DNA from 3 places in the Lysinibacillus sp. 2017 genome. Region 2 is predicted to be linked to each of the others. Evidence: predicted binding sites of a transcription regulator. Region 2 holds the regulator's gene; each other region holds the start of a gene.
What was found. The regulator CtsR, encoded in region 2, represses protease genes until heat stress. The targets are predictions, from matches to a motif close to ATGGTCAATAAAGGTCAAACA.
Positions count from the first base shown of each region.

Region 1: the regulator CtsR is predicted to act here: its motif matches at 2,943-2,963, upstream of clpP (ATP-dependent Clp endopeptidase proteolytic subunit ClpP).
Region 3: the regulator CtsR is predicted to act here: its motif matches at 4,657-4,677, upstream of DCE79_RS03135 (ATP-dependent Clp protease ATP-binding subunit).

Region 1 covers NZ_CP029002.1:3,097,101-3,107,513, reverse strand. Annotated here, with positions in the region: gene clpP (ATP-dependent Clp endopeptidase proteolytic subunit ClpP) at 2,260-2,853, opposite strand; tRNA gene DCE79_RS15160 (tRNA-Arg) at 3,087-3,161, shown strand; gene DCE79_RS15155 (amino acid ABC transporter permease) at 3,973-4,674, shown strand; gene DCE79_RS15150 (amino acid ABC transporter ATP-binding protein) at 4,675-5,397, shown strand; gene DCE79_RS15145 (basic amino acid ABC transporter substrate-binding protein) at 5,549-6,334, shown strand; gene DCE79_RS15140 (gluconate 2-dehydrogenase subunit 3 family protein) at 6,565-7,305, shown strand; gene DCE79_RS15135 (GMC family oxidoreductase) at 7,323-9,047, shown strand; gene tatA (twin-arginine translocase TatA/TatE family subunit) at 9,078-9,269, shown strand; gene DCE79_RS15125 (nucleotide-binding protein) at 9,488-9,955, shown strand; gene DCE79_RS15120 (Zn-dependent hydrolase) at 10,297-10,413, opposite strand, start outside.
Region 2 covers NZ_CP029002.1:3,668,467-3,678,879, forward strand. Annotated here, with positions in the region: gene DCE79_RS18030 (ATP-dependent Clp protease ATP-binding subunit) at 1-397, opposite strand, end outside; gene DCE79_RS18035 (protein-arginine kinase McsB) at 397-1,491, opposite strand; gene DCE79_RS18040 (UvrB/UvrC motif-containing protein) at 1,488-2,030, opposite strand; gene DCE79_RS18045 (CtsR family transcriptional regulator) at 2,044-2,508, opposite strand; gene DCE79_RS18050 (magnetosome magnetite crystal formation protein family) at 2,705-3,010, opposite strand; gene DCE79_RS18055 (acyltransferase) at 3,216-3,428, opposite strand; gene DCE79_RS18060 (globin-coupled sensor protein) at 3,606-4,919, shown strand; gene DCE79_RS18065 (acyl-CoA thioesterase) at 4,974-5,462, opposite strand; gene DCE79_RS18070 (aldehyde dehydrogenase family protein) at 5,522-6,949, opposite strand; gene DCE79_RS18075 (DUF779 domain-containing protein) at 7,200-7,556, opposite strand; gene adh (aldehyde dehydrogenase) at 7,574-9,118, opposite strand; gene rluF (23S rRNA pseudouridine(2604) synthase RluF) at 9,400-10,104, shown strand; partial or broken gene DCE79_RS18090 (cupin domain-containing protein) at 10,295-10,413, opposite strand, start outside.
Region 3 covers NZ_CP029002.1:724,977-735,389, forward strand. Annotated here, with positions in the region: gene DCE79_RS03110 (alpha-amylase family glycosyl hydrolase) at 127-1,590, shown strand; gene DCE79_RS03115 (Cof-type HAD-IIB family hydrolase) at 1,644-2,450, opposite strand; gene DCE79_RS03120 (serine aminopeptidase domain-containing protein) at 2,564-3,322, shown strand; gene DCE79_RS03125 (metal-sulfur cluster assembly factor) at 3,379-3,693, shown strand; gene DCE79_RS03130 (Crp/Fnr family transcriptional regulator) at 3,742-4,446, opposite strand; gene DCE79_RS03135 (ATP-dependent Clp protease ATP-binding subunit) at 4,699-6,825, shown strand; gene DCE79_RS03140 (YjzD family protein) at 6,875-7,072, opposite strand; gene DCE79_RS03145 (beta-ketoacyl-ACP synthase III) at 7,345-8,280, shown strand; gene fabF (beta-ketoacyl-ACP synthase II) at 8,332-9,573, shown strand; gene trpS (tryptophan--tRNA ligase) at 9,826-10,413, opposite strand, start outside.

The sequences.
Region 1 (10,413 bases), 570 kb from region 2:
GTTGAATTTGGTAGAGCAAGGGGATTGTCAGAGCTAGTCAAATTCTAATAAATATTCTATTAAGGTGTCTCGTATATTGGCAGGCAACCGCATATCAGCAGCAGGGTCACGTGGTACGTGTCCCTACTACTGATACTGTTGCGGTATGCTAGGCCTGCCAAATCAAAGGTTTAATCCATTCTACTTTTGCATGTATTCAGGGGCGGCGCTGTTGACGAGCAAAGGCGCCGTTTTTCTTTAAAGCGAGTCCGTTGAATTTGGTAGAGCAAGGGGATTGTCAGAGCTAGTCAAATTCTAATAAATGTTCTATTAAGGTGTTTCGTATTTTGGCAGGCGACCGCATATCAGTAGGCCTGCCAAATCAATGGAGAGTCCATTCTACTTTTACTTGAATTCAGGGGCGGCGCTGTTGGCGAGCAAAGGCGCCGTTTACTTTTAAAGCGAGTGCGTTGAATTTATGGGTTGAAGGGATTGTCAGAGCTAGTCATCTTCTAATAGAGATGTAATTAAAGTATATCGGGTTTTGGCAGGCTGGGCGCCCAGAGTCGCAAAGATATGTTGCACATATCTGTACGACTCTTCTTTGCGCCTTGGGCTAGGCCTGCCAAATCAAAGTGTAATCCATTCTGTTTTTGCATGTATTCGGGTGCGGCGCTGTTGACGAGCAAAGGCGCCGTTTTTCTTTAAAGCGAGTCCGTTGAATTTGATAGAGCAAGGGGATTGTTAGAGCTAGTCAAATTCTAATAAATGTTCTATTAAGGTGTTTCGTATTTTGGCAGGCGACCGCATATCAGCAGCAGGGTCACGTGGTACGTGTCCCTACTACTGATACTGTTGCGGTATGCTAGGCCTGCCAAATCAAAGGATAGTCCATTCTACTTTTACTTGAATTCGGGGGTGGCGCTGTTGGCGAGCAAAGGCGCCGTTTACTTTTAAAACGAGTCCGTTAAATTTTATGGGTTGAAGGGATTGTCAGAGCTAGTCATCTTCTAATAGAGATGTAATTAAAGTGTATCGGGTTTTGGCAGGCTGGGCGCCCAGAGTCGCATAGATATGTTGCACATATCTGTACGACTCTTCTTTGCGCCTTGGGCTAGGCCTGCCAAATCAAAGTGTAATCCATTCTACTTTTGCTTGTATTCAGGGGCGGCGCTGTTGACGAGCAAAGGCGCCGTTTTTCTTTAAAGCGAGTCCGTTGAATTTGGTGGGTTGAAGGTATTGTCAGAGCTAGTCATCTTCTAATAGAGATGTTATGAAAGTGTATCGTATATTGGCAGGCTGGGCGCCCAGAGTCGCAAAGATATGTTGCACATATCTTTACGACTCTTCTTTGCGCCTTGGGCTAGGCCTGCCAAATCGAAGTGTAATCCATTATGCCTTTGCATGTATTCAGGGGCGGCGCTGTTGGCGAGCAAAGGCGCCGTTTACTTTTAAAGCGAGTCCGTTGAGTTAAGTGTGAAAGGGACTGTCACAGATTCTCTTTTTGTAAAGGGATGAATATATGGATAGATAGGGTTCAATAGTTGTCAAAGCCTTCAAATTCTATAATGGCTAGATAAATGAGTTCACAGTATTTAGATGTTTTAAATAAATACATTGTGATTTCCCCTACTTTATAAAAAGGGTTCACCCTATTAGAAGACTGGCGCCTACCACTGTAAGCGCCAGCACGTGAATACAAGCAAAAGGAAAATGGATACACCCTTATATTGGCAGGTCTTTCACGAAGCACAAAGGCGAGTCGTACAGGCATGTGCAACATGGCTGTGCGGCTTGCGTGCGAAGAACCTGCCAAAAAGACTACACCTGAATAACCTTTTCATTAGAAGACCGAAAGAGGCTTTGTGAATGTGTGCTGCACCCGTCCAAACGAAACACCCGAGTCACCCCTATAACAAAGGATGAATTCACTATGATAAACCCTACTGTATAAAAAGATTCACCCAATAAAAAGACTGGCGCCTACCACTGTAAGCGCCAGCACGTGAATACAAGTAAAGGGAAAATGGATACACCAAATATTGGCGGGTCTTTAAACTCCTTCTATATAGTCTATTAAATTGTGACTGTCGCTTCGCTTTCGTCACAAAGATAATGTCACAACAAACGGATTGTGACATTATCTTGCCTGTGCGGCTTGCGTGCGAAGAACCTGCCAAATGACTATGCCCGAATCATCTCTTCATTAAAAAATGGATTCATTTACATAAATAAAAAAAGCATGTAGAAAATGAATTTCTACATGCCTTTGAAAAAATATTATTTTTTTTGTGGGCTACGATCGTAAATTTTATCGATTAAACCATACGCTTTTGCTTGCTCAGCACTCATGAAGTTATCACGGTCTGTGTCGCGAGCTAATGTTTCGTAATCTTGACCAGAATTTTCAGCCATGATACGGTTTAATTTTTCACGTAAGTATAAAATACGACGTGCTGCAATTTCGATTTCAGTCGCTTGACCTTGTGCGCCACCAAGTGGTTGGTGAATCATTACTTCTGCATTTGGTAAAGCAATACGTTTACCTTTTGCACCAGCAGAAAGTAAGAATGCGCCCATTGAAGCAGCCATACCAATACAAATTGTTGATACATCTGGTTTGATGAAGTTCATTGTATCGTAGATGGCCATACCAGAAGTAATCGAACCACCTGGAGAGTTGATGTAAAGGTGAATATCTTTTTCTGGATCTTCAGCTTCTAAAAATAAAAGCTGTGCAACGATTGAGTTGGCAACATTGTCATCGATTGCGCTACCTAATAAAATGATGCGGTCTTTTAATAAACGTGAATAAATGTCATAAGCACGTTCACCGCGGTTTGTTTGTTCAATAACTGTAGGAATTAAGTTCATTGAAAAAATCCTCCCTTTGTTAGAGCCTATATTCGTATACTTATGCTGAAATTGGAAAGTACTTCAGCTGTAAACCTATAATACACGTATTAGTCAAGGATGGTCAAATATAAACTCTGATATTCAAGGTTGAAAAATGTGTTGTTTATTCTGTATAATGGGTAAGTCGCTTAAATAAGTAAGAAGTTCATATGAAGGTATGTTTGTATAGTTTATTTAATATACTTTATAACGTCCTCGTAGTGTAATGGATAACACGCAAGATTCCGATTCTTGTAATGGGGGTTCGATTCCCCCCGAGGGCACCATAATTTTAAACGACACGACAAATTCAACAATAGATTTTAATGGTATGCCACATCTACCTCACACGGTATTTTATACACTTTTTTACTCCACACTTATAATTTTCCCATTCTTTTACAAAATAAACCAAATAAATTGTACTTAAGCTTTCAAAACTAAATATTTCTTTATTTTATGAGAGAATTATAAGAAATAATACTTGATAAATGACGTGAGAATTAGTAAATTAATAAATGTTGTAATTTATTGCGAACTGCGTCGAGAGTTCTTTTTTAGGAATGAAAATCGATTGCATGTTTTGCCTATAAAATCATGTCCTTTGATGGGCACCATTTTACTGTCTTAATATATTTATATACCAATTGTAGAAGTAGTAATACGTACTATTGTCTACAATGGGAAATGAAGTTATATTGGGGTAAAAAGAATCACTGTACCGTTTCTTTTTACCCCAAAGTCATTTCTTGTGAAATCTAAAATAATAAATTCAAGAGTACTACACGTATGGAAATGACGGGTAGTGCTTTTTTTGTGCATAAATATTCGATTACATCTTTTGGTAATCTGCTTATTTATGAATAATTATTAATAAAAACATGAAAAATACGCTAATTAGTAAATAAAAATTCACTATTATGAAATAATAATCATTATTTAGAAAATTAAATCTTGTATATTAAATGCGAAATTAATATAATGAAATAAGCTAATAGTAATTCAGTTAAGCTTTTATATCTTGAAGCCCTTTAATACTTTAGTATAGTAAATTGGAATTTTATAAAGAAATAAAAATAAATGATTGGAGGGTTTCAGATGGAGATTTTTGATTTTTTTCATTGGGAAATGATCTGGAACTACCGTGAACTGTATGCAAAAGGCTTACTCGTAACAATTGGATTAACAGCATGTGGTTATATTGGTGGGATTATTTTGGGTCTATTTTTAGGATTAGGCCAAGTTTCACAGAAAAAGTGGATCTACTGGCCAGCTAAAATTTACGTAGACTTATTTCGTGGAACGCCAATGCTGGTGCAATTACTATTAATACATTTAGCGGTCATTCCGACTATTTTCGGACATGGTTTGGGCTGGTGGATATCTGGGATTGTTGGACTAATCTTAAATAGTGCGGCATACAATGCAGAAATTTTCCGTGCAGGGATTCAGTCCATTGATAAAGGGCAAATGGAAGCAGCACGCTCACTTGGTTTAACACATTCCCAAGCGATGCGTAAAGTCATTTTGCCACAAGCATTTCGTCGCATGATTCCTCCGTTAGGTAATGAGTTTATCGCCCTATTAAAGGACTCATCACTAGTTACGATTATTGCTGGGGCAGACATTTTATATGTAAGTAAAATTGTAGCAGGTACATATTATCGATTTTGGGAGCCGTATTTATTCGCAGCATTCCTTTATTTAATCTTAACGTATTCGGCCTCAAAGGTTATTACGCTTATTGAAAGAAAAGTCGATATCAATTACAACCCAAGAAAGAAAAAGGAGCGTGCTTAAATGATTAAGGTTGAAAATTTACATAAGCATTTTGGCAAGCTCGAAGTGTTAAAAGGAATTGATTACGAAATTCATGAAAAGGAAGTTGTCTGTGTTATCGGTCCGTCGGGTTCAGGTAAAAGTACATTCCTTCGTTGCATGAATTTACTAGAAGAAGTAACAGATGGTGCCATTTACATTGAAGGCGTCAAGATTAATGATCCAAAATCAAATATTAATGATATCCGTACAGAAGTAGGCATGGTGTTCCAACAATTTAACCTGTTTCCGCATATGTCGGTCATCGATAATATTACAATGGCCCCGATGCAAATTCGTAAATTAAATAAAGCAAATGCAAAAAAGCTTGCAATAGAATTATTAGAAAAAGTGGGTTTGCGTGAAAAAGCGGATAATTACCCGCAACAGCTTTCAGGTGGCCAGCAGCAACGTGTTGCTATAGCTCGAGCACTTGCGATGAAGCCGAAAATTATGTTATTTGACGAGCCTACTTCAGCCCTTGATCCAGAAATGGTAAAAGAGGTTTTAGACGTAATGAAAAACCTGGCAAAAGAAGGGATGACGATGGTTGTTGTCACACATGAAATGGGCTTTGCACGTGAAGTAGGCGATCGTGTATTGTTTATGGATGGTGGCTATATCGTTGAACAAGGACATCCAGAAGATCTTTTCGGTAACCCACAAAGTGAGCGTACAAAAGCCTTTTTAGGAAAAGTATTATAACGAACGAAGAAAGACGGTCTTACGGAAGAGGTAAATGAGTGAGATTGTCCTTTCATATAGTAGGAATTCCGAATATTGAAATTTAATATTGTATTTTTATTAGTTAATATGTATAATTATAAAAAGTTAAACAGAGGGGGATTTATGAATGATGAAAAAAAATAATGTATTTATGTTAATGCTTGTATTGGCATTATCGGTAGTTTTAGCTGCATGTGGTACGTCGGAGGACAATACTTCAGGTGCTGAAGGCGACAAAGGCTTTTCAAAATTATCAGTTGGTACAGAAGCCACATTCGCACCATTTGAATCGATGACTGACAAGGGTGAAATCGTTGGGATAGATGTAGATGTCATGAATGCAATCGGTGCAGAAGTGGATGCTGAAGTTGAATTTAAAAATGTAGGTTGGGAGCCAGTATTCCAACAAGTAACGAATAAAGAATTAGACTTAGGGGCATCTGGTATTACAATTACAGAAGAGCGTAAAAAGACATTTGATTTTACAGATCCATACTATGAAGCAACATTAATGATTGTTGTAAAAGAAGATTCACCGATTAAAACATTAGATGAATTAAAAGACAAAAAAATATCTGTACAAATAAATACAACAGGTCATGAAGCTGCAAAAGATTTACAAGGAATTACGAGCACAAATATTTTAGCATATGAGAATCAACCTATTGCATTCCAAGAAGTAATTAATGGAACAGCAGCGGCTTCTATTGGTGACAATGCCGTTGTGTTAGAATACTTAAAAAACAATCCGAAATCTGGTTTAAAAGCAATTGAATCAGATCAGTTTGAAAAAGAGTATTACGGATTTATGGTGAAAAAAGGAAACAAAGAATTACTTGATCTTTTAAACGAAGGTCTTAAGAAAATTAAAGAAAACGGGAAGTTAGAAGAAATTACTGGTCAAAAAATCGATTAATTGACAGTATATTTCCAATAAACATCTTAATAGTGACTAGAAAAAATCCGTCTTGCACAAATTTGCAGGACGGATTTTTTTGTTGATTTTACAAGGTCAAATGAATAGAAAGAAAAAATAGATGAATATTTAATGCAAACAATAGAAATAATGGATAAAAAGGTATTCATTCACTGCTGAAATGAATGATTATTTTTATTAAGTAAGAGATTAAAAATAGGAGGGAAATTATGGACGAGGGAAAAGAAAAGATTTTAGATAAAAAGTCGTCGAGACGTTCATTTTTAAAGAATTCTGGTATTGCAGTGGGAGGGCTAGTACTAGGTGGTACGTTAGGGTCTCTTTTCACAAATAAAAACGGAACTCAAGGACCAGTCACTACAACGCAGAATGGAGGACAACCTGATTTTACAGAAGCCTTACAGTTCTTTCGCCGCACATCCGATTTCGATACGATTGCCGCTGCAATGGATGTGATTTATCCAGAAGATTCAAACGGTCCTGGTGCAATCGCCCTTAATGCACCTTACTTCTTAGACAAACAATTGGCAGGTCAATGGGGTACGAATACGTATGAATATCGAAAAGAGCCATTCCAAGAGGGCCATACACCATTAACGAATGGGGCTATTTTTATCGAAGGTGCGCGGAAGCTTAAAGAACTTGCAAAAAGCGAGTATGATGCGAGTAGTTTTACGGAATTAGACGAAGAACAAAAAATTGCGATTTTACAAAAGCTTGAAGCGGGTGAAGTTGAAATGAATTTAATCTCCTCTTCTGCATTTTTCGGTTTATTGCGGAATGTAACTTTACAAGGATGCTTCTGTGATCCTTTATACGGAGGGAACAAAAATATGGATGGCTGGAAAATGAAAGAGTTCCCAGGTGCACAAATGTCATACCTTGCGTATGCACAATCAGATGAGTTCCTAGTCATCGATCCAATTTCCGTAGGTGGACATAAACATTAAAGGGTAGGGGGAAAATAATGGTTACAGTATTACCAAAAGTAGATGTTGTGACAACTGGAATGGGATGGGCAGGTGGAATTGTTGCTGCCGAGTTAACAAAAGCTGGTTACAATGTTGTTGGGTTAGAACGCGGAGAAGAACGATCGGTTGAAGATTTTTTACTTTGTCATGACGAGTATAAATACAATATTCGTAAAGACTTAATGCAAAAATTAAATAAAGATACACTAACATTTCGTAACACGAGAAAAGATGAGGCACGTCCTGTAAGAAGTGAAAGTGATTTAGTTCTTGGTACAGGCACAGGTGGCGGTGGTACACACTGGGGTGCTCAAGCCTACCGTTACTTCCCGTATGATTTTGAAATTCGTAGTAAAACGATTGAACGTTATGGAGCAGGTAAAATCCCTGACAATATGCTTATACAAGATTGGGGGATTACTTACGAAGAAATTGAACCATACTATACAAAATTTGAACAAATGGCTGGTATTTCGGGGGAAGAAGATCCTTTAGCCGGTCCTCGTTCGGCACCGTATCCGACACCGCCATTATTAATGGCACCGCAACTACAGATGTTTCATGATGCAGCTGACCGTTTAGGTTATCACCCATACCGAGTACCCGCAGGAAATGTATCTGAAGTGTATACAAATCCGGATGGTGAAACATTAAATGCCTGTCAATATTGCTCATTCTGTGGGAGCTATGGTTGTGAATACGGTGCTAAATCAGATCCGATCGTGACAGTTATTCCAACTGCCAAAAAGACAGGAAAGTTTGAATTACGAACACATGCGTTGGTGACACGTATTTTAAAGAATGGTAATAAAGTTGTAGGTGTTCGTTATCGCGACATTCGAACAGGTGAAGAATTTGATCAACTAGCGGATGTAGTCGCACTAACGAGCTATATTTTTAATAATGTGAGGTTACTGCTTCTATCTAAAATTGGTCAACCTTATGACCCAGATACAGGTAAAGGAATTATTGGTAAGAACTATACGGATCACCATACCATTTTAGGTGCCACTGGTTACTTTGAAGAAAAGAAATTCAACAATTTCATAGGTACAGGCGCATGGGGTTCTGCTTACAATGATTTCAATGCTGATAATTTTGATCATACGAATGTTGACTTTATTCATGGTGGTCAAATTGAAATGCACTTATTAGGAAATGAGCCAATCACGAACAATCCAGTTCCTCCTGATACGCCGTCATGGGGGAAAGAGTTTAAAGATAAATCAATCTATTACTACAATAGAACTTTATCGGTGGTATCGCAGCGTGCATTTTTACCTTATAAAGATAACTACTTAAGTTTAGATCCTGTTTATAAAGATGACTATGGAGATCCGTTACTTCGTGTCACATTTGATTATCATGAGATGGATTTTAAACGTCATGAATTTTTGTCTGACAAATGTGTAAAGCAATTAGAAGAAATGGGGGCAGATCTTGTTGTGCCTCACCCAATGCAAGAGCATTTCAGTGGTCGCTTTACATTCCAACATGATGGGGGTGGTGCTATTATGGGTTCGAGTCCAAAAAACTCGGCCGTCAATAACTATTCACAAATGTGGGATTACGAAAACTTATTTGTATGTGGATCTTCGGCATTTCCGCATTTCGGACCGATGAACCCAACACCGACAATGGGTGCATTAACTTATCGTGCGACAGAAGGTATGATGGCATTCTTAAAAAATGGTGGCGGTTTAGTCATTCAGCCAAAATAATCATACGACATATGGAAAGGAGTACTTTCTATGCCCAGTATTGGTGTACCAGGATTAATCATTATATTGGTGATTGCTTTAATTTTATTTGGACCAGCAAAATTACCTCAATTAGGAAAAGCTGTTGGTGAAACATTACGTGAATTTAAATCGTCTACCCGTGATTTGATGGAAGATGATGAACAGAAAAAGACCGGAAAAGATGATAAGGAGAAAAAGTAAATACAAAGTTGGGTGACTCATAAATGTTGAGTCACCCTGTTTTTAATTCCAATAATAACCAAAAACCACCCCACCAATTGCTGATGCACGCCGGTAGAAAACAAATTAAACGACGCACGGTAATACTTTAATAAGGAGATACATATTGTAAAAAGAGGATACAGTAGCTGGCCATGTTGATTGCTAGATGAATATTTCGTTTGAAATGGAGGTCTTTTATGGTTGAAGTTAAAGGGGCATTTCAAAATTGGAGGAAAAAGGTAGATAAAAAAGTCAGTACACTTAGTAGCAAAACGTCACTTGCTGTTGATCGATCTAAAGTACGAAAACAAATTGGTGTGTTAGAAGACGAAATAAAGTTTCTCAAACAAGAAATTGGGGAAATCGTCAATATGAATCGAAATAATCTGTTTTCGATTACTATGGTAAACTATCAACTTACTCAAATTGAGACAAAAGAAAAGGCTATCGCGCGGCTAGAACTGGAAATTGAAGAATTAAGTGAACGCGGCAAATTAGTCGGCGTTGAAGAAGCAGTGGTTAGGGAATCTGATGAAAAAAATTCATTAGTAGAAGAAGTAAATCAAGACATACTGTCTACACAAACCTATTGTTGTAGTAACTGTAACGAGCATTATGATGAACCTAAAATGTTTTGTGAGAAGTGTGGGAATAGTATGGGGTAATTTGAACTTAGGGTCTAAATATAAATGGAACTAAAAATAGAATATGAAAAAAGCGATTTCCGTTAGATGGAAATCGCTTTTTTAATACTTTCGGTAGCATAAAGTAGTAATCCCTATCATTTATAAAACGAGTGACGCGAAGCGCAGGGGGCGACTCCTTGGGGGATTAAGCGTGCGCGGAATATCCACTTGTTGCTTGCCGCCTTAGAGGCAAGCAACAAGTTAGATGGAGCCACGCCCCCAGGAAAGCGTCCCCCGTAGCGTAGCAGAACGGACTAGATTAAAAAGGAATCACTTTGAATCCTAAAATTTTGCCATCCCCAACTTATGGTGATGATCCATTAATTTACACTAACGGAATTTGTTGAAGGAATGGTACTTTTAGCAATTTTTAATACGGCATTGACAAGTACATCAGCACCCTTTGAACACTCTTCATATGATGTATATTCATCTTC
Region 2 (10,413 bases):
TAATGCTAACACCTGTATTCGCTAATACACGTGCTGCTACGCCTTCACCTTCACGAATTAACGCAAGTAGTATATGTTCTGTACCGACATAAGCATGCCCTAGTTTACGTGATTCATCTAATGAAAGTTCGATTACTTTTTTTGCTCGTGGTGTGTAATGAACAATTGGACCGACTTCTTCTGTCCCTTTACCAACAAGCTCTTCAATACCCGATTCAATCATTTGTGGGCTAATATTAATCGCTTCTAGTGCTTTAGCTGCGATTCCGCCGCCTTCACGAATTAAACCAAGTAAAATATGTTCTGTGCCAATTTCTTTATGCTTCAGGCGAATTGCCTCTTCTTGTGCGAGTTGTAACACCTTTTGTGCACGTTGAGTAAATCGATTAAACATCATTAGTAATCCTCTCCCTTATCCCCATTGTTTACCGTTTCATTGGATTCATTTAACTTATCTTGTAAAAGTTTTGCACGATACATATCGCGCTCTGCTGGTTGCAGTGTAGTACCAGCAAATTGCTGTATAAATCCAGGCTGCATGAGCAGCATACATTCATTGAGCTGATTTTGAGAAATCGGTTCTAGTAACTCTAAACTTACCCCAAGGCGTACATTGGATAAACAGCTTGCTGCTTCTTCACTTGATAAAATTTTTGCATATTTTAATGTTCCGAGTGATCGACTTAAGCGATCCTCTAAATTTGAAGGGGCTCGAGTAAGTAACTTTGTTCGAGCAAGCTGTTCTTTTTGAATAATTTGCTCTACAACATCACTCAGTTCCTGCAATATTTCAGGCTCTGATTTCCCTAAAGTGATTTGGTTAGAGATTTGGTAAACATTCCCTAAATTTTCACTTCCTTCCCCATATATACCCCGAACGACCATTCCTAATCGCGTCATCATTTGAATTAACGAATTCATTTGTTTCGTTAGGGTGAGGATTGGTAAATGGAGCATAACTGATGCACGTAAACCCGTACCAACATTTGTTGGGCAGCTTGTTAAATAACCATAGCGTTCTTGATAGGCATACTCGATTTGTTTGCTAATAAAGCGGTCCACTTTTCGAGCTTCCTCATACGCTCTTTGTAAGTTCATGCCATTTGTTAAATATTGAATTCGAATGTGATCTTCTTCATTTACTAATATGCTAACGGATTCATCTTCGGTTAAAAAAAATGACCCTATTTTTTTCCTGCTTGCTAAATTGGGACTAATTAAATGCTTTTCTACTAAAATTTGACGTTGCAAAAGTGGCATATCCTTTATTGGAAAATATGAAAAATAATATGGATTATCTTCTATCTGTAGAAGTGCATTCATCATTCTATTTTCAATACTATGCGCATCTTCTTCTGTAAAACTGATTGGGAAACGAACACCTGCAATATTTCGAGCAAGTCGAATGCGTGTGCTCATGACAATATCTGACCTGTCTTCGCTTTGCATCCAGCGCGGATTGGCATTCGTTAAAAAATGCTCGATGTTCATGCTTGTTCCCTCCCTGTTTGATGAATTTTATTTTCTAGCATACGTATTTCATCCCGGATTTTCGCTGCCTCTTCAAAATTTTCTACATGAATGGCTTCTTTTATTTGTTCTCGAAGCTTCGTTATTTTTTGTTCAACCTTTTCTTTTGATGGTGCTTCTTCAACAAATCCAACATGCTTTGTGCCTGCTTGAATTTTTTCAAGTAACGGTGGTAATTGTGTGCTAAATGTTTCGTAACAATGTTCGCAGCCAAATTTACCTTGCTTTAAAAAGTGACGGTACGTAAAGCCGCATGATGGGCAAGTTAAATTTTCACGTTCCGTATTAGCCGTTCTTTCTTTCTTCGTTGTCGAAGGGAAAAAGTTAAACCAGTTTGAAACGAACTGTTGAAGTGAAGCAGCCTCTTCACTTGTTTCAAATTGAAATGGATGAAATTGCTGTGCACATTCTTCGCAATAATGGCGTTCGAACTTTTGCCCATTTTGAACTTGTGTCACCGTAACATTCGCATGTCTTTGTTTACAATGTTCACAAATCATCTTTAGTACACCTCTACTTTTCAAAAGAAATGGTTTTTAACATTGCTTGCATAATACGTGCCCTAATTTGATCACGTAATGGTAAGGGGAGCTGTAGTGTTGCTCGGTCCATTGCTGCTTTCATAATTATTACTTCACGCTCAGTTAGTATATCTTCGTCTAAAAGGCGGAAAATAATTCGTTCTGCATTCATTTGCGCGATGGATTCTCCAACTTGTTTTTCCATCTCATCTAATAGATTTTTTTTCGAATGAATCGTTACGCGCAAAATTCGAATATAGCCACCACCGCCACGCTTACTTTCAACAAAATAACCATGCTCTGTCGTGAATCGTGTATTAATGACGTAATTGATTTGCGACGGGGCACATGAAAATTGCTTAGCGAGTTCATTACGCTTAATCTCAATAAGACCTTGACCATCTAATTCAATAACTTCTTTCAAATACCCTTCAATAATGTCAGATATATTACTCATGCTGTCTCTCACCTCACAAACAACTGACTTTGACTATCTTTGACTTAACTATACAATACATAAAAATTGAAATGCAAATCATAGCTCCTATTAACCTTTCCCCTAAAAAACGCCTAAAAATACCTTTTATCTAGTTTAATTTAGTAAAAAAAAAGCAGCAAAGCCTAATAAATAGACTTCACTGCTCCGTGCCACATTATACCCAACGTCCAACGATTGGGTAATTCCAATTTTGATCTGATAACGCTTTGACAATCCCGATAATTGGGGCAATCCAGAAGATTGCTAAGAATACTAATAAGAATGGTAATCCCACTAAAAGGAGCGATAAAATACCTGCAATCGCAATTAAAATACCAAATACAATTTGGAATAGCAACGCTTGAATCGACGTACGTTTTACCTCATCATCAGAACTTATTAAGAAAAATAGAATCGGCACTAAACAAGGGGCAAAAAATGCACTTGCATGAATAATCACTTTTGACCATTTAGATTCCATTAAAATCATCCTCACTTTATTTTCGTTAATTTATATACGTATACAGTTTATAAAAGATTCATTATTAAATTTAAAAATATATTTTGCACCAAATCGTTCGAAATGATGTCTTATTTTATGTGGACTTGCTTGAAAAACGTAAACTTTCTAATCCATAAAAAAATCCCGATTTTAGTAATCGAGATTTTTAAAACTATGTATGAATTTAGTAAGGTCCTCTATCATCAGGATTGTCTCCGCTTTGAGGGAATAAGAAGTAAGATAGAATTCCTGTTAAAACTGCCGCACCAATGACAATGAATAAACGATCACGATCAGGCACTTCTTGATAATTATTGGCAAGCATAATATAAGAAGCAATTCCTACCCCAAGTGCTAATGGTAATACAAATTTTAATCGACCTTTATGAAATTTCATTACACAACGTCCTTTACTAGAAAATAATCTATTTATCCTTATTTCTATGATACATCGCATAAAAACAAAATACAAATATCGTCATTTTTACAATTTTATATCGAAATAATACTGATTATTCAAACGAAAAATAGTACTATATCTATATGTGAAAAATTGATGAAACGAGGCAATGTAATGGGTACTTGGTTTTCTAAATCAACAAAATCAACAAATCAACCATTTTTAGATCCCACAGCGTATTCTAAAGATGTCTTCTTAGATATTTCAAATTATCCAGATCTTCATAAACAATTACAGCTTTTAAAATTAACAACTGAAGACTTAGCGATTATTAAACAACTTGAGCCTTACTCAGTTGAACTTATTCCGATTATGGTAGAGCAGTTTTATGGAGCCATCAGTTTAAGTACGGAGTTAGTTCAAATTATAAAAAGTACAACGCAAATTGAGCGATTAAAAATTACTTTATCTAAACATTTGGGAGACATTTTTAAATGCCATATTGATTCTGCGTATATTGAAGAACGAAAACATATTGCACACACACATGTGCGCATCGGTTTAAAATCAAAATGGTATCTTGCCTCATTCCAGTCGCTAATGACGACATTTATTGAGTTTATCGAAACGGTTGATATGCCAGCTCGAGATATGAGCCGCGCGATTAATGCGTTCTCAAAAATTATTAACTTTGAACAGCAGCTTGTTATCGAAGCTTATGAAAAAGAAGAAGAACGCATCCGTTTAGTGCATGAAACGGTTAAAATGAAATTAATTGACCGCATTCAAACTACCGCAAAAGAGCTAAATGGCATTAGCGATCAAACGAATGCATCCCTGCAAGAAATCGCTGGACAATCCGAAGAAATTGCGATTAATACAAAGCAAGGTTTACAATTAGTTGCAGAGACCGAAGAAAAATCATTGACTGGTACCACACATTTAGTCACCCAAACATCGTTAATGACGACGATTTCAGATCGTGTTGGTATATTGGAATCTTCGATGGATACACTAAGTCAATCTTCTAAAAAAATTGCAGAAATTGTAGGGCTTGTAACGGGTATTGCTGATCAAACAAACTTACTTGCCTTAAATGCATCGATTGAGGCAGCACGTGCAGGTGAACACGGTAAAGGCTTTGCCGTAGTGGCAGATGAGGTACGAAAACTCGCCGAGGAAACAAAAACAGCTGTACAAAATGTTTCGCACTTAATTAAAGAGACTGAACTGAATATTAGTCAAATGTCCGAATCTGTAGTAAGTGTGGATGAACAAGTAAAAATGAGCGTAGATACGCAAAAAAGCTTAGCCGATTCATTCATTTCTATTGCTGAAGCCGTTTCGGGGATTAAAACACAGTACGAAAATACAAATGAAGATATTCATACTATCTCGTCTGTAATTACGGCTTTAACCGATACAACAGGTCTCGTATCCACTTCTTCAGATTCATTGTTACGAATAGTTCATGAACTACATGATTAATCCTTTTTCAAACTATAAGAGGGCTGTCCTATTAGCGGACAGCCCTCTTATTATTCATCCTCTTCGATTTTTCGATAAGGCACGTTTTGCTTTACGATGTTCTTGACGAAGTGGGCCTGTTTCAAATAAATGGCGTTCAAAATCGGTCTCTGCCTCAATACTTGCTACTTCTCTTGGCTTTCCTTCATCGTCAATGGCAACCATCGTAACAAATGATTCCGTCGTTAACTTTTTGGTGCTGTTTTTAACATTGCGTGTGACCACTCGGACATATACTTCCATCGAAGTACGCCCAGTCCCTGTCACAACTGCTTCTAGCTCAATTATATCACCCGCATAAGCTGGAGATACAAAATCTACAGAATCAAATGAAGCCGTCACGACTTCTCCTTGAGAATGCTTCATCGCTGCAATCGCCGCAATTTCATCAATATATGCTAAAACTTTCCCACCAAAAATCGATTGGTGGTGGTTCGTATCTGGCGGTAATACTAATCGTGTTTGAATAGATCTCGAAAAACTCATTGGTAAGGTTTTTTGCATCCTTATTCCCCTTTCTAATCTACTTTTCATGTTACTATCTTGGACTATGATTCGCTAGTTTAAAAGTTTAACTTCATCGTAATAAGTTTTAAATCCGTCATTTCTTCAATCGCATATTTAATGCCTTCTTTTCCGTAGCCGCTCATTTTCACGCCACCATACGGCATATTATCTACACGGAATGTTGGAATATCATTAATAATAACGGCGCCTGCTTCAAGTAATTCTGCTGCTTTCATCGCATCTGTTAAAACATTCGTGTAAATTCCCGCATTTAATCCAAGCTGTGAATCGTTTACATAGCTAATCGCTTCGTCTAATGTGTCATAAGGTACAATCGAAACAATTGGTGCAAATGTTTCTTCGCAAACAATTTTCATATCAGGCTTTACATTTGTCATAACAGTTGGGGAACATGTGCGCTCTGTAAATTCAGCACCCGTTGCAACAACCGCACCTTCTTTTTTTGCTTCTTCAATCCACGCTTTGATACGCGTTACTTCACCAGGATTAATCATCGCACTGACATCGGTTTTTTCATCCATGGGATCACCTACAACTAAACGATTTGTTTCTTCTGTGAATCGTTTTATAAATGTATCATAAATCGATTGGTGGACATAAATGCGCTGAAGTGAGATACACACTTGTCCCGCAAAACCAAATGCACCTCCAACACAACGTTTCATAATTTTCTCAAGCGGTGTCGTTGGCTCTACAATAAGAGCTGCATTCGAACCAAGCTCTAACGTAATTTTGCGTAAGCCTACTTTTTCTTTCAATTTTAATCCGACAGCACCACTCCCTGTAAATGTTACTTTTTTCACGAGCGGATGTGTAACAAGCATGTCACTTAATTCACTACCGCTCCCTGTGACAATTTGAAGGGCGCCATCTGGTAAACCAGCTTCTTTAAAAATTTCAGCCATCACCAGTGAACTAAGTGGTGTTTGTGTTGCTGGTTTTAATACAACGGTATTCCCTACTGCAAATGCTGGCCCTAACTTGTGCGCGACTAAGTTGAATGGGAAGTTGAACGGTGTAATCGCTGAAACAACGCCTAACGGAATACGCTTCGTATACCCAATACGGTCACTAACACCAGGTGCAGCATCCATCGGAATCGTTTCTCCTGTTACTTGCTTCGCTGCCTCTGCGGCAAATTGATATGTTGCAATCGTACGATCAATTTCTCCTAATCCAGCCGAAAGAGGTTTTGCTGCTTCCAGAGCTAAAATTTCGGCAAGTTCCTGTTTACGATCACGCATAATTGCGACGACGTTATATAAAATTTCAGCACGTTCATATGCTGTTGTATTTTTAAATGTTTGAAATGCTTCATGTGCGCCTTCAATCGCACGTTCTACATCCGTCGTTGTTGCCTTTGCTACATTCGCAAGGATTTCTCCTGTATATGGTGATGTAAGTTCTGTACTTTCTTTTGTGCTTTCCCAACGACCATTAATCCATAATTGTGTTTCTTTCACTTTCATCACTCCTACCCAATTCATAAAATTGTTTAATTGAATTCCAATAAATGTTTCACGTGAAAATGGTATTTGAATAGAAACGCCCACTAAAAAAGAAAAAATCTATTCCTATTTAGTTGAATTGATGCGCTAAAGTTAATTTACCCATTTTCCCATGCTCTTAAAGTTATTATACGCCTAAATTTTTGCGATGAAAAAGAGCAACAAAAAAGCACGAAAAAGCCTAGCCCTTTTTCGTGCTCTAAATTTATAGGTGAAGCTGCTCAAGTTCCTCTTTTGTAAAGGCACGTGAACGGGATAAAAAGCGTTTCCCTTCCACACCCTCTAACGAAAACATCCCGCCACGACCATCGACAACATCAATAATAATTTGCGTATGTTTCCAATAATCGTATTGGTTTTTGTGCATATAAAATGGACTTCCACCAAGATTCCCAAGTAAGATATCCTGATTACCTACGATCAAATCCCCATCTGGGTAACACATCGGTGAGGAACCATCACAGCAACCACCAGACTGATGAAACATTAGTGGACCATGACGTGCCTTTAACTTCTCCATTAACTGTAGTGCTGCATCAGTTGCAACAACTCTTTCAACCAAGGCAAGCACCTCCTCTCTTAGAAGAAGCCTAAGCGGTTTTCGTCGTAGCTCACTAATAAGTTTTTCGTTTGTTGGTAATGATTCAACATCATTTTATGGTTTTCACGTCCGATACCACTCATTTTATAGCCACCGAACGCCGCATGTGCTGGGTAGGCATGATAGCAGTTTGTCCAAACACGCCCCGCTTCAATACCACGTCCGAAACGATACGCCGTATTCATATCGCGCGTCCAAACACCAGAACCTAAACCATATAATGTGTCATTGGCAATTTCTAGTGCTTCTTCTTTCGTTTTAAATGTTGTCACCGCTACAACTGGACCAAAAATTTCTTCTTGGAAAATGCGCATTTTATTATGTCCTTTAAATACAGTTGGCTTAATGTAGTAGCCCTCAGCATAATCACCACCAAGGTCATTTTCCTCGCCACCAATTAGACATTCAGCGCCTTCTTCTTTTCCGATTTGTAAGTAAGAGAGAATTTTTTCCATTTGTTCAGACGAGGCTTGCGCACCCATCATCGTATTTGGATCAAGCGGATTGCCAATTTGAATGGCTTCAACACGTTTTAATACGCGTTCCATAAATTCGTCGTAAATTGATTCTTGAATTAGCGCCCGAGATGGACAAGTACAAACTTCCCCTTGATTCAGTGCAAATAATACAAAACCTTCTACTGCTTTATCTAAAAATGCATCATCTGCATCCATAATATCTTCAAAGAAAATGTTCGGTGATTTTCCGCCTAGCTCTAACGTTACAGGAATTAAATTTTGTGATGCATATTGCATAATTAAGCGCCCTGTCGTTGTTTCCCCTGTAAAGGCAATTTTCCCAATACGTGGACTCGATGCTAACGGTTTTCCTGCTTCTAAGCCGAAGCCATTCACAATGTTTAATACACCTGGTGGTAATAAATCCTCCACTAGTTCAGCAAATACTAGAATCGATGCAGGTGTTTGCTCCGCTGGCTTTAATACAACACAGTTTCCTGCTGCAAGTGCTGGTGCAAGCTTCCAAACTGCCATTAGTAGCGGGAAGTTCCACGGAATAATTTGTCCAACAACACCAATTGGCTCATGGAAATGGTACGCTACTGTGTTGTCATCAATTTGGCTTAGTGCGCCTTCTTGTGCACGTAATACCCCTGCAAAATAGCGGAAATGATCAATTGCTAACGGTAAATCAGCGTTTAATGTTTCACGAACTGCCTTCCCGTTGTCCCATGTTTCTGCAACCGCTAACATTTCTAAGTTTTGTTCCATACGATCAGCGATTTTTAGTAAAATATTACTGCGCTCTGTTGCGGAAGTTTTCCCCCAAACATCCTTTACCGCATGTGCTGCGTCAAGCGCTAATTCAATATCCTCTTCAGTCGAACGTGCCACTTGTGTAAATACTTTCCCCGTTACAGGCGTTACATTGTCAAAATACTCTCCTTTTACAGGTGCTGTCCATTTGCCACCGATAAAATTGTCATAACGTTCCTTAAAGTTTACTACTGCACCCTCTGTGTTTGGATTTTGGTAAACTCCTATCGTTGAAATTGCTCCCGTCATTGAAATTGCTCCCCTTTGCATCAATATTTTGACCATACCTTTTTTATAAGGTCGTGACTGATTCAAGCTGAAAAATGTATCCTACTAAAAGGTATCCTCCCTTACTATATTGTCAGATAAATCTATTAATTACAATTTAAAACTTCATTTTTCTGAATTTTTATATTATTATATTTTACTATAATTAGTAAAACTTCTATGGTGATTTAAAAATGATGGAAAGCGAATTTATGCGTGAAATATTGTATACTGAAGATATTCTATTAGTAGGTGAGAAAATTATGCGTATAAATAAATTTTTAGCAGAAACAGGCATCGTCTCACGTCGCGGTGCAGATAAGTGGGTAGAGGAAGGCCGTATTACTATTAACGGTGTACTTGCTACAAATGGTAGTCAAGTGAAAGAAGGCGACGAGGTTTACGTTGATGGTAAACTCGTACAAAGAGAGCAACAACTCGTTTACATTGTACTAAACAAACCCGTTGGCATTACGAGTACAACCGAACAGCATATTCCAGGAAACGTTGTGGATTTCGTGAATCATCCATTACGTATTTTCCATATTGGACGTCTCGACAAAGACTCAGAAGGACTATTACTGTTAACGAATGACGGGGATATCGTTAACGAAATTTTACGTGCAGAAAATCATCATGAAAAGGAATACATCGTTCAAGTAGATGAACCGATTACTGAAGATTTCCTTCATGAAATGCGCTCAGGGGTAGAAATATTAGATACAAAAACATTGCCATGTCGCGTTGAAAAAATTTCTTCCCAAGTATTTAAAATTACTTTAGAACAAGGGCTAAATCGTCAAATTCGTCGTATGTGTGCTGCACTCGGTTATTCCGTCAAGCGACTACAACGCATTCGTATTATGAACATTCATATTGGTAATTTAAAGGTTGGACAATGGCGCGATTTAACAGAAAAAGAATTAAACGAACTCTTTAAACTTCTGAACTATACACCAAAGCAATAAGTACAGCTTAGCCTCTTAACAGCAGAGGGTGAGGAATATAAACGATGAAAACAACAACTGCTCGAAGTTGTGACTATTTCAAAGCAATTGCTTCATAAAATCCCACTAAAGTTTAAATATCCAAACGAAGAAGCCATTGTTTTGTAATGAAAAAAGGTGTCCTTGTAAACGAATTTACAAGGACACCTTTTTAAATTTGCTTGTACGCCATTTTTTTAATAATTTCTTCATGCTGTGGGTACTTTGTGAGTAACTCCTTTTGTGTAAACAATTCAAAGTCGACAAAGTCAAAGCCTGGTGCTACCATAC
Region 3 (10,413 bases), 790 kb from region 2:
TCTATTTTTACACATTTTTGTCACGGATTTGTCTTATTTGCTATAAATAACTTGGGTAATCATAGCTAGTTACCTAGTTTTTTTGGTAAAATGACGATGGATTGTTGTGAAAGAGAGGGAATCAAATTGAGATTTAAAAAATGGTTAGGTGTCGTAACTGCAGGTGTTCTTCTTTCAACGTCATTTGCTTTAGCGCCAGTGAACGCAGAAGAGACACATACAATTGCAGATGAAAGTATATATGATTTATTAGTAGATCGTTTCTTCAATGGAATTGGTTCAAATGATGATGAATTCGTCAATGCCAAAGATCCGTCAATGTTTGCAGGTGGCGACTTTAATGGCTTAGTGAAAAAAATTGATTACATAACAAATATGGGCTACACGATGTTATCAATTGGCTCTGTGTTCGCAACAGAAAAATATGATGGTTCTATGTTAACAAGTTACGCTGAATTGGATAAACACTTTGGTACGGAAGATGAACTGAAAAAAGTGGTTGAAAAATTCAACGAACGTGATACGAAAATCATGGTTGATTTCCCATTATCGAATGTAAGTCCAAATCATGAATGGGCTGATCAGACAGGCTTTGTTGCCAGTACAAATGATGGTCAAATTCAGTGGGATCTTTCAAATAAGGCTGTACAATCGGCTTTAATCGATGCAGCAGTTAAATTTGTCGATACGTATGAAGTAAATGGTGTACGTTTAACGAATATCGAAGGTGCGGACACAACATTTTTAAACGAGGTTATTGACGCATTAAAAGCAGCAAAATCAGACATTTATGTGATTGCTAATGCGGAAAGTGATGCGAACTTTGATGCGAAATTTTACGAAGATACAGCGCCACTTTATGCAAACGCCTTTAAAAACGTTGATTTAAATACAACGGTGTTAGAAGATCATATTAACGAGGCTGTTTCAGGAACGCCTGTATTAACGATGCCAGATACAATTTGGTCAGATCGTTTTACATTAGCGTCAACTTCTGAAAATATGTACCCGCCAACACGTAGTAAAATTTCAATTGCAAGTACGTTGTTATTACCGGGTGTTCCAGTCATTTCGTACGGTTCTGAAATTGCGATGAATGGTACAGCTGGTGCAGAAGCACATCAATATTACAATTTTAAAACGGATTCAGAACTTGGTGACTATGTTGGTCAACTACAATCTTTACGTAATGATTCAGATACGCTACGTAATGGTGAATTTAAATGGTTAGAAAATGAAGATGGTTACATGGTATTTGAGCGTAAATCAGATACAGAAACATGGATCGTTGTCATTAATAATAGTAGTAAAACGAAGCGTATTAATATTCCAGTAGCAGAACTTGGTGAAGGAAAAGAAGTGCGTGGTATGTTTGATAGCGAAATTATTCGTGAAAACAAAGATGGCAACTACACAATCATTTTAGATCGTGAAATGGTAGAAGTTTATCAAGTAATCGAAGCGCGCGGTATTAATACCTCATACGTTGTTGCGTTAGGTTTAGTCATTGTCCTCTATACAATTTTCATGATTGTTATTATGAAGCGTGGTAAAAAACGTCGTGCTGAACAGGCACAACAAGCTAAATAAGCCTATTAAAAAAGCCTGAAGTCATTTGGAATTTAAATGACTTCGGGCTTTTGTTATAATTTCAAACGATCTTGTAATATTCTTGCGATGCCGTCTTCGTTGTTTGAAAGTGTAATTTCATTGGCGATATTTTTTAAGTCGTGAATACCATTCCCCATGGCAACACCTACACCAGCGTATTCAATCATTTCTAAATCATTGTCTTCATCACCAAAAGCAATAATACGATCACGCGGTATGCCCATTTCTTTCGCGATATGGTCAATACCGACCGCTTTGCTTAAGCCTTTATGAACGACTTCAATAATTGGAAACGGTGCGCCCCAACGACGATGTTCGATGAGCTCAGCGTGAACATCTTGTAAGTGCTGACGAATAATCGGTGTGTTCATATCATTCGCTTGGATTAATAAACTTGTGGGGTTTTCAAACAAGTTTTTCGTTAAATCACCTGTTAAAATGTTAGGACTGCCCATATGAAAAATTTGCAGTGCGCCATCATCTTCGCGGTGGATATAAACATCATCCAACACTTCGGCGATTAAATTGTCATATTCATATTTATGAACCGATTCGATAACATCGTGAACAACACGTAAATCAACGGTCGTATGAATTTTTTTCCACATTGGGTTTTTCGGGTGGTGAATGAGGGCACCATTAAAATTGACAATCGGTGTCGTTAAGCTTAATTCATTATAATAGAGCTCGCTAGCACGGTAAGGACGACCTGTAGCGATCATTACTTGGTGACCAGCTTCTTTTGCTTTTAGTAGAGTTTGTTTAGTAATCGGCGAAATTTTTTTCTCATCTGTGAGAAGCGTACCATCTAAATCTAGTACAATTAAATGTTCGTTCATAGGAAAAAGCCTCCTTTAGCATGTGTATTATTGTATCGCGATAAAGAAACATACGTCAAAGTTTTTGAAACAAATGGAAAGTTTTGATATAGTAAAAAGTAGAGGTGAAAAATGTGATTGTAAAACGAGAACTCTGGGAGTCAATCCCATTACTACATGTGTATGACGAGACAATGAATGAAAACACGCCAGTTGTCGTATTTTTCCACGGCTTTATGAGTGCGAAAGAACATAACTTGCATTATGCGTATCAACTGATTCAAAAAGGTATTCGTGTTATTTTACCCGATGCGCTATTGCATGGCGAACGTATTGGTAACTTATCTGAAATCGAAATGAATGCGAGCTTTTGGAAAATCGTATTAACTTCGGTAAATGAATTACATACGATTTATGAACAATTGAAGCAAAAGCAATTACTAGCAAGTGATAAAATTGGTGTATCAGGAACGTCAATGGGCGGCGTTGTGACATCAGGTAGTTTAGCGGTTTATCCTTGGATTAAAACAGCAGGTATTTGTATGGGAACAGCGAGCTATACTAAATTTGCAGAACATCAAGTGAAGGAATTTGCTGAAAAGGGAATCAAGTTGCCGATGACGAAGAATGAGCAACAACAATTGATCCTGTTACTAGACCGCTATAATTTAGAAGACAAGGAAGAAGCGTGGAAACATCGTCCAATTATTTTCTGGCACGGTGAACGTGATACAGTTGTTCCTTATGAAATGAGTCGTGATTTTTATGAACAGCATGTGTTGAATAATAGCGATACTCAAATTGAATTTATTAGTGCGCCAAAAGCGGGGCATGCCGTTTCACGAAGCGGTATGCTTCAAGTAACAAACTTCCTAGCACAACATTTGGCATAACTCGCACAATGATGTTATGATAACAATTAACACCATTCCGAAAGGGGAAACTACAAATGGCGATTGATCAAGACATGAAAGACAGCATGTTAGGTGCTCTAGAAAATGTAATCGACCCTGAGCTCGGCATTGATATTGTGAACTTAGGTTTAGTATATGATGTAGATTTAACAGATGAAGGGGTAGCGTTCGTAACAATGACTCTAACTTCAATGGGTTGCCCACTAGGTCCAGTTATTGTAGACCAAGTAAACACAGCGTTATTGGAACTACCAGAAGTTAAAGAAACAAATGTAAATATCGTTTGGCAGCCAACGTGGTCTAAAGACAATATGTCACGCTACGCAAAAATGGCACTAGGTATCCGCTAAAAAGTAAATCCCGTTCGATTCCTTTAATTAAGAATCGAACGGGATTTTTTAATCTATTCTACAAACCGCTAGAGGGCAGTTTTCACAATCAATTTCTTGTTTTAAATAATTTAAATCGAGGATGGTAATATAGCCCCTATCGATCTTAATGATTTTGTCTTTTCGTAAATCGTTTAACATACGATTAATCATTTCACGACTTGTTGCGCATAAATTGGCAATTTCCGTATTTGTCAAAGCAATCGAAATGAAAACTTCATTGACTGAACTAAATTTCCCATACGTATTGGCTAATCGAATTAATGTTGAAAATAGCGCACCTTTTTTGCCGTGTAAAACTAAATCACGCAGACGACTTTGATTTTTTATATTTTCCGTTTGGATCCACTTTAAATAGTCAACCATTAAAGTAGGGTGATCTTGAATAAATGACTCTAACAAATCATTATGAATCGAATAAATTTCAGAAGCTTCTAATGCTTTTGCCGTCGTTGAATGGGACGTAAATTTGCAAAACATTAAGCTTTCACCAATTAAGCAGTCTTTTCCACAAATGCGAATTGTTAATTCTCTACCACTTTCTGTTTCTTTACTTACTTGTACAGATCCACTTTTAATAAGAAAAATATGTTCGGCTCGCTCGCCTTCTTGAAAAATGGTCGCTCCTTTTTCAAGTTTAAAAATGGTCCCTTTTGTTTGACAAAGGATGGCAATATCTTGTGGAATGGTTTGAACTGTTTCGATAAAAATCACACCTTTCAATAAGGAAATAAAGTGAAACTTCAACAATCTGGGTGTTCTTCATCCCCCAGATTGTTAGTTGAACCAATCGGGCTAGCACGAGAAAAAGTGTAAAAATTTGTATATTATACTACAAACATCATACCACATTAATTTCTGAAAATAATTAAAAATGTTGAGCGTATTTCATTGAAGTTTGATTTATTTTGACCTATAATCTAATTAGTCAGTAAAGGTCAAACTTTTAAAAAAGGGGTGCTTTTTATGCAATTTAATCAAACACAAGATAACCGTCCACCATTAGAACAATTTGGACGGAATTTAATCGAACAAGTAAAGAACGGCAAAATGGATCCAGTCATTGGCCGAGATGAAGAAATTCGTAATGTCATTCGCATATTATCGCGCAAAACGAAAAATAATCCCGTATTAATCGGTGAACCAGGTGTTGGTAAAACGGCGATTGTCGAAGGACTTGCACAGCGTATCGTCCGCAAAGATGTACCAGAGGGCTTAAAAGAAGCGGAACTGTATGAATTAGATATGAGTGCATTAATCGCAGGCGCATCGTATCGTGGGCAATTTGAGGAACGTTTAAAAGGTGTTTTAAAACAGGTGAAAGAATCGGAAGGAAACATTATTTTATTTATCGATGAAATTCATACGATCGTTGGCGCTGGTAAAACAGAAGGCGCGATGGATGCTGGTAATATGTTAAAGCCAATGCTTGCACGTGGTGAGCTCCACTGTATTGGTGCAACAACACTAGACGAATATCGCATGAATATTGAAAAGGACCCAGCATTAGAGCGCAGATTCCAACAAGTACTTGTGCGCGAACCTTCGATTGAAGATACCGTATCGATTTTACGCGGGATTAAAGATCGCTTTGAAGAACATCACCGTGGTGTTCGTATTCATGACCGCGCGATTATCGCTGCTGCACAATTAGCGGATCGTTATATTACCGACCGTTTCTTGCCAGATAAAGCCATCGATTTAATCGATGAAGCGTGTGCAATGATTCGTATTGAAATTGATTCAATGCCTCAAGAGCTTGATCAATTAACACGCCGCTTAACCCAATTAAAAATCGAACAGCAGGCACTAAAAAAAGAAAAAGATGATGCAAGTAAAAAACGTCTTGACCTAATTAGTGAGGAAGTTGAAAAGCTAGAAATTTCCATTAAAACGATGAAAGAGCAATGGGAACTTGAAAAAAGTGGACTTCAAGTTGTTCGTGATAAAAAAGACCAATTGAAAAAATATCAAGCAGAAGCAGAGTATTTGATTAATACAGGCAGTAACTTTGCTCGAGCAAGTGAGCTTCAATATAGTCAAATTCCAAAGCTTGAAAAAGAAGTAACAGAGCTTGAACAACAACTTAAGGCAACAGAAGGCAATCGTATGTTACGTGAAGAAGTAACGGAGGAAGAAATCGCAAAAATTATTTCTCGGTGGACAGGCATTCCAGTGACGAAGCTTGTAGAAGGGGAACGTGAAAAATTACTTCGTTTAAAAGATACACTTCAAGAACGTGTTGTCGGTCAAGACGATGCAGTCACATATGTAACTGAAGCAGTATGGCGTGCTCGTTCGGGTATTAAAGATCCGAACAAACCGATTGGAAGCTTTTTATTCTTAGGGCCAACAGGTGTCGGTAAAACAGAATTAGCCAAAGCATTAGCCGCACAGCTATTCGATTCAGAGGATCATTTCGTTCGTATTGATATGAGTGAATATATGGAGAAACATTCTGTATCACGACTTGTCGGAGCGCCTCCAGGATACATTGGCTATGAAGAAGGTGGCCAATTAACAGAAGCCGTTCGTCGTAACCCGTATTCAGTTGTGCTACTAGATGAAATCGAAAAAGCACATCCAGATGTCGCAAATATTTTATTGCAAGTTTTGGATGACGGTCGTATTACCGATAGCCAAGGTAGAATGGTGAACTTCACGAATACGGTCATCATCTTAACGTCTAACATCGGATCGCATTACTTATTGGAAGAAAACGAAGAGTCAGAAGCGTTAGTGCAAGCTGCGCTACGTCAGCACTTCAAGCCAGAGCTACTAAACCGTATGGACGATATTATAATGTTCCATGCTTTATCAAATGAACACTTCCATGCTATCGCTTGGAAATATGTCCATCAATTACAAGACCGTGTGGCAGAACAAGAAATTACTTTACATGTTTCAGATGAAGTAGTAAATTGGGTTGTTGAAAACGGTGTTGATCCACAGTTTGGGGCACGTCCGTTAAAACGATTTGTACAACGCCATTTAGAAACGATGGTAGCCCGTGAATTATTAAAAGGGGAAGTAACCGCAGGACAAACCATGTCGATTACATTAGATAATGGTGAATTAAAAATTATGAACTAAAACAAAAAAACACAACCTATGCATATTGCATGAGTTGTGTTTTTTAATATTAGTGATGTTCAGCTTCTGCGTCTGGAGTTGATTCGTTTGGAATCACTGCAGCGATGATGATTACTAATACACTGAATACTAATGAAACGATAACGCCATTCGTGAAGTTAAAGTCTACGCCATTAACTGAGCTTACTACGTAGTTTAACATAGTTACTAATAGGAATGACCAGAAGAAAGTAATAATATATTGCATCAATTTCACCTCAATTGAACTTATTTATAACGGTAGTATGAAATTACATCTACAATATCATAACATAAGCCTTCATAAAAAAAAACAATCTATGAAATTTTTCGCCAAGTTGTCACGAAATTAAATAAAACTTCAATCATTTCGGTTATTGACACACGTTGATAAATCAAAAAATACTTGTATTCAGAAAACTTATTATCTATAATTAGTACCAACTACTAATAATTAGTGTTGATTTACAGGGGATGTTTTTAAACAAGGGGGTTTTTTATATGAATGCAGGGATTATCGGAATCGGGAAGTATGTTCCGGAAAAGGTAATGACAAATTTTGATTTCGAGAAAATTTTAGATACATCAGATGAATGGATTCGTTCGCGTACAGGAATCGAGCAACGACGCTATGCTGAAGGGGAAGAAACATCTGATTTAGCCTTTAAGGCAGCGCAGAATGCACTTGAAAATGCGGGGATTACAGCGGATCAGCTTGGGTTAATCATTGTAGCTACCGTAACGCCGGATCGAGGTTTTCCAAGTGTAGCTTGTCAAATTCAAGAGCGACTAGGGGCTTCTGGATGTGGCGCAATGGACATTTCAGCAGCCTGTTCGGGTTTTATTTACGGAACTACAATTGCAAAACAGTTTATTGAAACAAATAGCTATGACTATATATTAGTAGTAGGTGTAGAAAAGTTAACGAAAATTACGGATTGGGAAGATCGAAATACGGCCGTTTTATTTGGTGATGGCGCTTGTGCTGCAATCATCAGTAAAGTGTCTGAAGGGCGCGGTATTTTATCGTTTGAGCTTGGGGCAGATGGAACAGGTGGCAAAAACCTCTATTTAAATGATGAAAGAAAAATTTATATGAATGGCCGTGAAGTATTTAAATTTGCTGTGCGTCAAATGGGAGAATCGGCTATTAACGTACTTGAAAAAGCCGGATTAACGAAGGATGATGTCGATTACTTAGTACCACATCAAGCGAATATTCGAATTATGGAATCCGCGCGTGAACGCCTCGGCTTACCCGAAGAAAAAATGTCGAAAACGATTCAAAATTACGGTAACACTTCAGCTGCTTCTATTGGTATTTCGATTGTCGATGATTTAGCGGCAGGAAAAATCAAAGATGACGATATCATTGTATTAGTTGGATTTGGTGGCGGTTTAACATGGGGTGCATTAGCAATTAAATGGGGAAAATAGGAACACTATTTATTGCGGGAGAAATTGATTGAAGCAAAGGGAGAATGAAACATGGAAAAAAGAAGAGTAGTAGTAACAGGTATTGGCGCAGTTTCACCAATTGGGAATACTGCAGAACTGTCTTGGAAAAATGTTGTTGCTGGTAAATCAGGAATTGGTCCGTTAACACGTGTTGATACAAGTAAATTTCCAGTATCGGTAGCGGCTGAAATAAACGATTTTAATATAGAAGATTATATTGAGAAAAAGGAAGCACGTAAAATGGACCGCTTTACCCATTATGCGCTGGCTGCTTCAATGATGGCCGCGAAGGATGCCGACCTTACGATTACCGAAGAAATGGCACCGCGCGTAGGGGTATGGATTGGTTCGGGAATTGGCGGAATGGAAACACATGAACAACAATTTCTAACATTCCAAGAGCGCGGGGTTCGTCGTGTTAGCCCATTCTTTGTACCGATGATGATTCCAGATATGGCAGCAGGGCAAGTATCGATTTATTTAGGGGCAAAAGGCGTGAACTCTTGCTCGGTTACAGCTTGTGCATCAGGTACGAACTCGATTGGGGATGCGTTTAAAGTGATTGAGCGCGGCGATGCAGATGTGATGATAACAGGGGGAGCAGAAGCACCGATTGTGACAATGGCTGTTGCTGGATTTTGTTCGAATACGGCACTATCATTAAATCCTGATAGGAATACCGCTTCTCGTCCGTTTGATAAAAATCGCGACGGTTTTGTTATTGGGGAAGGCGCTGGTATTTTAATATTAGAAGACTTAGAGCATGCAAAGTCGCGCGGGGCAAAAATTTATGGTGAAGTTGTTGGATATGGTTCAACAGGGGATGCTCACCATATTACTGCGCCGGCTCCAAACGGTGAAGGGGCAGCGCGTGCCATGTCAATGGCGTTAAATGATGCAGGTGTCGTACCAGAGCAAGTTGGTTATATTAATGCGCACGGTACAAGTACACCATACAATGATTTATTTGAAACACAAGCAGTTAAAACTGTGTTTGGTGACCATGCTTATAAACTAGCGATGAGCTCAACGAAAAGTGTGACGGGGCATTTATTAGGAGCGGCTGGTGGTGTTGAAGCCATCTTTACGGTGCTTGCATTAAAAGAAGGAATTTTACCCCCAACAATGAATTTACATGATCCAGACCCAGAATGTGATTTAGATTATGTACCAAATGAAGCACGTAAAGCGGATATTGACTATGCGCTAAGTAATTCACTAGGCTTTGGCGGGCATAACGCATGTTTATTATTTAAAAAATATACTGATTAATTTATAGAAATACAAAAAACCAACGCGTTACGCATGTAGCACGTTGGTTTTTCGTATAGATGTACAAAGGGGGCCATTTGATGACACGCTTTGTACTTTTTTTATTTTGTTATGGCATTTGTGTGATGTCGATTAGTAATATCATCTTGTACTTAAATTACCGTACACTCGGTTATTCCTGGCATGCGGTGCTTTTGTACATATTTAATAGTGCGGAACTTTATATGTTTTTTGGTGCGATAATCGGGATGTTTATCGTCGTTTACGCCCTAAGCCCATCGCGTTCTCCATTTTCTTAACCGTTTTTGAGGCGATGGCGTTTGCTTTAATAGCACCTTCGTCTAAAATTTCATCTAATTCAGGAGAATCGATTAATGCATAATAGCGCTCTTGAATTGGCGTTAAGTGTGTAATGATAGCTTCAGCAACACCCGCTTTAAAGTCTCCGTAACCTTTACCTGCATATTTCGCTTCTAAATCAGCAATTGACAACCCTGATAATGCAGATTCAATTGTTAATAAGTTTGAAACACCTGGTTTGTTTTCAATGTCATATTTTACGATGCCTTCAGAATCAGTTACTGCTGATTTAACTTTTTTCTCAATCTCTTTTGGTGTATCTAGTAAACGAATTGTTGCTTTTGTGTTTGTATCAGATTTTGACATTTTTTTCAGTGGCTCTTGTAAGGATTTAATACGCGCGCCTTCTTTAGGTAATTGAATGTCTGGAATCGTTAATACATCATTGTAGCGCTTATTGAAACGCTCTGCTAAATCACGAGTTAATTCGATATGTTGCTTTTGGTCATCACCAACGGGCACGATATCGGTATTATATAA